3 regions of the Pelistega sp. MC2 genome follow, and region 2 is predicted to be linked to each of the others. Evidence: predicted binding sites of a transcription regulator. Region 2 holds the regulator's gene; each other region holds the start of a gene.
The links. The regulator HrcA, encoded in region 2, represses chaperone genes, less so after heat shock. The targets are predictions, from matches to a motif close to TTAGCACTCNNNNNNNNNGAGTGCTAA.
Positions count from the first base shown of each region.

Region 1: the regulator HrcA is predicted to act here: its motif matches at 1,311-1,337, upstream of rpoH (RNA polymerase sigma factor RpoH).
Region 3: the regulator HrcA is predicted to act here: its motif matches at 1,121-1,147, upstream of BQ4443_RS06400 (co-chaperone GroES).

Region 1 covers NZ_LT628273.1:83,996-86,274, reverse strand. The annotation lists gene dbpA (ATP-dependent RNA helicase DbpA) at 1-401, opposite strand, end outside; gene BQ4443_RS00490 (hypothetical protein) at 456-1,154, opposite strand; gene rpoH (RNA polymerase sigma factor RpoH) at 1,376-2,263, shown strand.
Region 2 covers NZ_LT628274.1:625,208-627,486, reverse strand. The annotation lists gene BQ4443_RS04690 (NAD kinase) at 1-631, opposite strand, end outside; gene hrcA (heat-inducible transcriptional repressor HrcA) at 744-1,739, shown strand; gene hemH (ferrochelatase) at 1,747-2,279, shown strand, end outside.
Region 3 covers NZ_LT628275.1:184,578-186,856, forward strand. The annotation lists gene groL (chaperonin GroEL) at 1-711, opposite strand, end outside; gene BQ4443_RS06400 (co-chaperone GroES) at 780-1,067, opposite strand; gene BQ4443_RS06405 (amino acid ABC transporter substrate-binding protein) at 1,303-2,279, opposite strand, start outside.

The DNA of each region.
Region 1 (2,279 bases), on a different contig from region 2:
AATACTCGCCCCGGCGTACCAACAATAATATGCGCACCATGTTTTAATGATTCAATTTGTGGGCGTAAGGCACTTCCCCCACAAAGGGTTAAAACTTTAATATTATTAAGTGCTCTTGCCAATTTACGAATTTGTTGTGCAACTTGATCAGCCAACTCTCGTGTTGGACACAGCACAATTCCTTGAGCCCCAAAAAAAGCAGGGTTAATTTTTTGAACAATCCCTAAACCAAAGGCAAGGGTCTTTCCACTACCCGTTTCCGCCTGCCCACGCACATCCTTACCTTCCAAAATAGCAGGCAGGCTTTGAGCTTGTATTGGACGCATTTGGGTATAACCCAACTCCTTTAAATTATGTAATTGAGCAGCACTTAGCGGCAATGAAGCAAAATCTGTGGACATATTTTTTTCCAAATTAAATGAATACGTTAAGAGTAACACCTCAGGATTAAGGTATTAATTATTCTTTAACAATGTTTCTTTTCGTGGACGGCCTCGTTTACTCGGTAACACACGACGACTAGCAAACGGGGCTATTTTTTCAATAAAACTATCGCTTCCCAATGCCCATTGCCCATGGATGGCAGCTTCTATATCCAAAATCCTAGAATGACTTAATCCTTCTTCACAAAGACTTTTATAACGTGCCTGACGCTCAAAAGAAGTATTCCCTAGTACCCAATAATCATGATGATCAGTTAACCATTTTAAATCTTTATTTATGCGTCCCGTATGCACACCAGCAGACGTCCATGGAAGCAAATCCGGTTGCTCTATGCCTTCTTTGTGATGAAGATACATCTCTAACCAAATCATGCAAGCCAAATAATGATCACCCTCTTCAACCAAACAAGAACGATATCTTGATGCAAATACAGCACCTAAGCGTAAACTAGAAGCTAAATAGCGTCCCAATGCCTGGACAACTTGAGAAATCGTACGCTCATTAGGAGGGGTACTTAAAAAATATATCCCCTCATTGGTAATTGACCATGCATGAATAGGTAATTGATACCGTACACTTAGCTCCTCTAACCAAGCTAATAACTTAGGCTTTAATTGATACTCATCGGATAAACTAGCAATGTGGGGGAGTAGTTTTGCTTGAACTAGCTGACAAGTGTTTGGAGCATAGAGACGTGCTAATCTGGCCATATAACCTTACTTTACCTACAAAGACATCATTATCGCTTTTTTCTATATTTTCCGCTTGATTTTTATGTTATTTACTTGATTTTTATAGTAATTTAGCTCCTCTGTGAATGGTGTTACACACTGAAACCAATTAAGACCTGTGAGGTATTGAAAATATTAGCACTCTAACCACAAGAGTGCTAAAATAATACCTAACATAAACATTTTCATAGGAAAATACCATGACAAATCAATCACTTGCACTACAAAATAATGTAGCAATGGCGGTAGCTAATCCTGGCGCCATGGGTTCGATTGAAGCTTATATCAGCGCTGTCAATCGTATCCCTGTGCTTACTCCAGAACAAGAAAGAGACTTTGCAGAACGCCTACAAGCTAATGGTGATTTAGAAGCGGCAAAATCTTTAATCCTTTCTCACCTACGCCTTGTTGTGTCAATTTCTCGCCAATATTTAGGCTATGGTATTGCTCATGCGGACCTTATCCAAGAGGGTAATATCGGTTTGATGAAAGCCGTAAAACGCTTTGACTTATCTCATGGCGTGCGTTTAGTTTCCTTTGCTGTCCACTGGATTAAAGCAGAAATCAATGAATACATTATTCGTAACTGGCGTTTAGTTAAAGTAGCAACGACCAAAGCTCAACGCAAACTGTTCTTTAACTTACGTAGTATGCGTCCAGATGGACAAACCTTAGATCCATCCCAAATCCAAGGTATTGCAGAAAAACTTAACGTAAAACCAGAAGAAGTCGCTGAGATGGAAGTCCGTCTTTCTGGACGTGATATGGCACTTGAGTCTTCTAATGACGATGAAGATGATTTTGCCCCTATCACTTACCTATCTGATGATGGGCAACACGAGCCAGGTCAGGTACTTGCCCAACGTTATCGTTATGACTTACAAACTCAGGGAATTACTGCAGCTTTAGATAAACTTGATGATCGCTCTCGCGATATTATTGAATCTCGTTGGTTACAAGATGACGGCGAAGGCAAAACACTCCAAGAGTTAGCCTCACAATACGGCGTCTCAGCTGAACGCGTACGTCAAATTGAAAATGCGGCAATCAAAAAAATGCGTCAAGTGTTAGAAGCACAAGCCGCTTAATGACTCACTAATTATT
Region 2 (2,279 bases):
GGGCAACAGGGACTAATAAAAAGGCTTCAACCATAGGGTGAATAATAGGACCATTAGCGGAAAGAGCATAGGCGGTTGAACCTGTAGGGGTCGAAACAATTAAGCCATCGGCACGTTGGCTATACATATGTGTATTATCGTAGTCCACTGAAATTTCAATCATTCCACCTCGTCCAGAACGACTTAATACAATATCGTTAAGGGCTAAATCAGTTGTTAAGACTTTTTTATCACGGATAATCGAGCCTTCGAGTAGAGTCCGTTTTTCAATAGTGAATTTGCCATCTAATACGGATTTAACGGCATTGATGGAGTCATTAACAGGGATATCTGTGATAAATCCCAAACGTCCATGGTTGATGCCTAATAAAGGAACAGCATATTTACATAAATCTCTCGCTGCACCAAGCATAGTCCCGTCACCACCCATCACAATGACCAAATCAGCTAATTGACCTATCTGATCCAACGAACCTGTTTGGTATTCTTTTACTCCTGTGTTGAGGGCGGTATCTTTTTCAATAATCACGCGAATATTTGCTTGCTCCAAAACTTGCGCTAATTCGCGTAAAGGGGCATCCATACCAGAATCTTTATAACGTCCAATAAGAGCAACTATTGAAAAATGCATAGGTAAACCATATAAAATAAGTAGAATGAAAGTTCTTTATGTTGTTATTGTACTGATGTTTTAGAAATTTCATAAACTCTACGATAAAAAAATCATATTTATTCGGATAGCCATGGACGAACGATCAAATCATTTATTAACTGCTTTAATTGAACGCTATATTGAGGACGGTCAACCAGTCGGCTCAAAAGCGCTAGCCGGCTTATTTAAGCTTTCACCTGCAACTATTCGCAATGTGATGGCAGAGCTAGAGGCGCAGGGGTTAGTGCATAGTCCCCATACTTCAGCAGGTCGAGTGCCTACACCCAAAGGTTATCGTATATTTGTGGATAGGTTATTAGCGGTTAAATCATTTAGTACAGAATACTCAGACGAATTAAGCCATGCTTTTACGGATAATTCACCGAGCCAGGCATTAAATACAGCGGCTACCCTAATGTCCAATTTGACTCAGTTTGCTGGAATAGTGGTAACGCCACAACGTTCGCAAATTTTCAGGCATATTGAATTTATTCGTTTATCCGAAAAAAGAGTGTTGTTAATCATCGTCACGCCAGAGGGTGAGGTACAAAATAGGATTTTGAGTGTAAATAAAAACTATTCGGAAGCTGAGTTGATGAATGCGTCCAATTTTTTTAATCAGCATTTTTCAGGAAAGTCATTTCAGGTGGTCAAACAAGAATTAGCAGCTCAGCTTAAGCTTTTACAGGAAGATATTTCCAATTTGATGCAGGCAACCATTGAATATGCCGATGAGTATCGCACAGATAATATGTTGGTGTCAGGGGAGCGACATTTATTAAATATTTCTGATATTGCGTCAGATATGAATCGTCTAAAACAGACATTTTCGCTTTTTGAAGAAAAAACAGAGTTGATGCAATTATTAGATTTATCTTCTCATTCGCAAGGCGTGCAGATTTATATTGGTGGTGAGTCACACTTAGTTCCTTTGGAAGAGTTGGCAGTTGTGACAGCACCTTATGCAGTTGATGGTAAAATTGTGGGTTCGTTAGGCGTGATTGGTCCTAGTCGTATGTCTTATGATAGGGTAATTCCTATTGTAGATATTACCGCCCGCTTATTATCAAATGCATTGAGTCAATAGAATAGTTATGAATACAACGCCTATAGGTGTCTTGTTGGTTAATTTAGGCACACCAGAAAGCTTTCAAGTTAAAGATATTCGTCAATATCTAAAGCTTTTCTTATCTGATCCTCGGGTAGTCGAGTTGCCTAAATGGTTGTGGCAACCAATTTTACGAGGATTGATTCTTCCGTTTAGAGCCCCAAAATTGGTACATAAATACCGTAGCATTTGGCTGAAAGATGGATCGCCATTATTTGTTTATACTCAAGCACAAGCTAAGGCATTGCAGCAAGAGCTTGCAACTGAAAATGTTGTGGTAGATATGGCTATGCGTTATGGGAATCCGGACTTGGGAAGTGCAATAGAACGATTAAAAAAACAAGCCTGTGAGCGTATTCTTATTGTTCCGATGTACCCTCAGTATGCGGCAAGTACGACAGCGACGTTATTTGACCGAGTGGCTGAGCTTTCTAAGACGTGGCGTGAACAGCCTGACTATCGATTTATTAAACGGTTTTGCGCTCATCCTGATTATATTCAAAGTCTATCTACTAAGAT
Region 3 (2,279 bases), on a different contig from region 2:
TAATAGAGGTAATAGGTCACGGATGTTACTAATTTTTTTGTCAAAAATTAGTACGAATGGGTCATCAAGAGCAGCGATTTGTTTTTCTTGATTGTTGATGAAGTATGGAGATAGGTAACCACGGTCAAATTGCATACCTTCAACAACGTCTAATTCATTTTCTAATGATTTGCCGTCTTCAACAGTGATTACACCTTCTTTACCAACTTTATCCATTGCATTAGCGATGATTTCACCGATTGATGTATCGCTATTTGCAGAGATAGACGCAACTTGTGCAATTTCTTTAGAAGTTGAGCTTGGACGAGATAATTTGTGTAACTCTTCAACAGCTACTGCAACCGCTTTATCAATACCACGTTTTAGGTCCATTGGATTGATACCTGCAGCAACGTATTTTAAACCTTCTTCTACGATAGCTTGAGCTAATACAGTCGCTGTTGTAGTACCGTCACCAGCGTTGTCAGATGTTTTAGCCGCAACTTCTTTTACTAATTGCGCACCAATGTTTTCAAATTTGTCTTTTAATTCAATCTCTTTAGCAACAGAAACACCGTCTTTTGTTACTGTAGGAGCGCCGAAAGAACGTTCTAGTACAACGTTACGACCTTTAGGACCTAATGTTGTTTTTACAGCATTAGCTAAAATGTTTACACCACGTACGATACGTGTACGAGCATCATCACCAAAAAATACTTGCTTTGCAGCCATGTTTGATTCCTTTAAGATTGCTTTGATTGTTCAAAGCGATAAATTAATTTTTAAGTTAAAAGCAGAAATTAAGCAAATACAGCTAAGATTTCTTCTTCACGAACAACTAATAATTCTTCGCCATCAACTTTAACAGCTTGACCAGCGTATTTACCAAATAACACTTTGTCGCCAACTTTTAAGTCAACAGGGATAATTTGACCGTTATCGGCTTTTTTGCCTGGGCCAACAGCAATAACTTCACCTAAGTCTTGTTTCTCTTCTGCGCTACCTGCAAGGATAATGCCAGATTCTGTAGTTTTTTTGTTGTCAACACGTTTGATAATAACGCGATCTTGTAATGGACGTAATGACATGGAAAGCTCCTGGTTGTCAAAAAATAAGTATAAAAAATTTTTCTGGATTAGGTTTAGCACTCTAACCCCTTGAGTGCTAATTATAGGGGTGATTTTTGACATTTCAAGGGGGTATGATTAATTTGTTACATTTTTAATACTTTTCTCTTCTTAAATAAGAAGAGTGAATATAAAAGGCTCTATCTTTATCTCAAGATAGAGCCTTACTTTTTAATAAGATACCAATCTATGAAGATTAACGTACTGGTAATCCGTAGTGTAAACCACCGTTAATCCATAAATTATTTAGACCACGAGGGATTTTTAAAGGACTATTTTGACCCACATTACGTTCAAAACTTTCGCCATAGTTACCGACTTGCTTAATTAGGTTATAGGCCCATTTTTCATCTAAGCCTAAGTTTTTACCGGAGCCTTCAGTTACGCCAAGTAAGCGTTGAATATTTGGGTTAGTACTTTTTAATTGTTCATCTACATTTGCACTAGTCAAACCAAGCTCTTCGGCATTTAGCTGTGCTTGAAGTGTCCATTTTACAATGTTGTACCATTGATCATCCCCTTGACGCACAAAAGGACCTAAAGGTTCTTTAGAAATTAACTCTGGTAATACTTCGTAATCGTCTGGATTAGAGAGGCGAGAAATACGGATAGATGCTAGACCTGATGCATCTGTGGTGTATACATCACAGCGACCAGAAGCAAAAGCATTGACGACTTCATTGAATTGATCAAAGACAACAGGGGTGTATTTAATATTGTTTGCACGAGCCCAGTCTGCCATAGTATTTTCATTAGAAGTACCTGTTTGCATACATACTGTTGCACCATCTAATTCTTTGGCACTTTTAACACCTAATTTTTTAGAGACTAGGAAGCCCTGACCGTCATAGAAATTAACACCAGGAGATTGGATGCCCAAAGCTGTATCTCGTTGTTGAGTAACTGTTGTATTGCGAGTTAATACATCAATTTCACCTGACTGTAGTGCCGTAAAACGCTGTTGAGAGTTCAAAGGTACGTTTTTAAACTTTGTGGCATCCCCAAAAACAGCTGCCGCTATTGATTTACATAAATCAATGTCTAATCCTTTCCATTCACCTTTGTCATCAGGAGCAGAAAAACCAGCAAATCCTGTTGTTGTACCACAAACTACATGCCCACGTTGTTTAACAGTGTCTAATGTTGATGCTTGAGCATGTGTGCTCGCTAAGA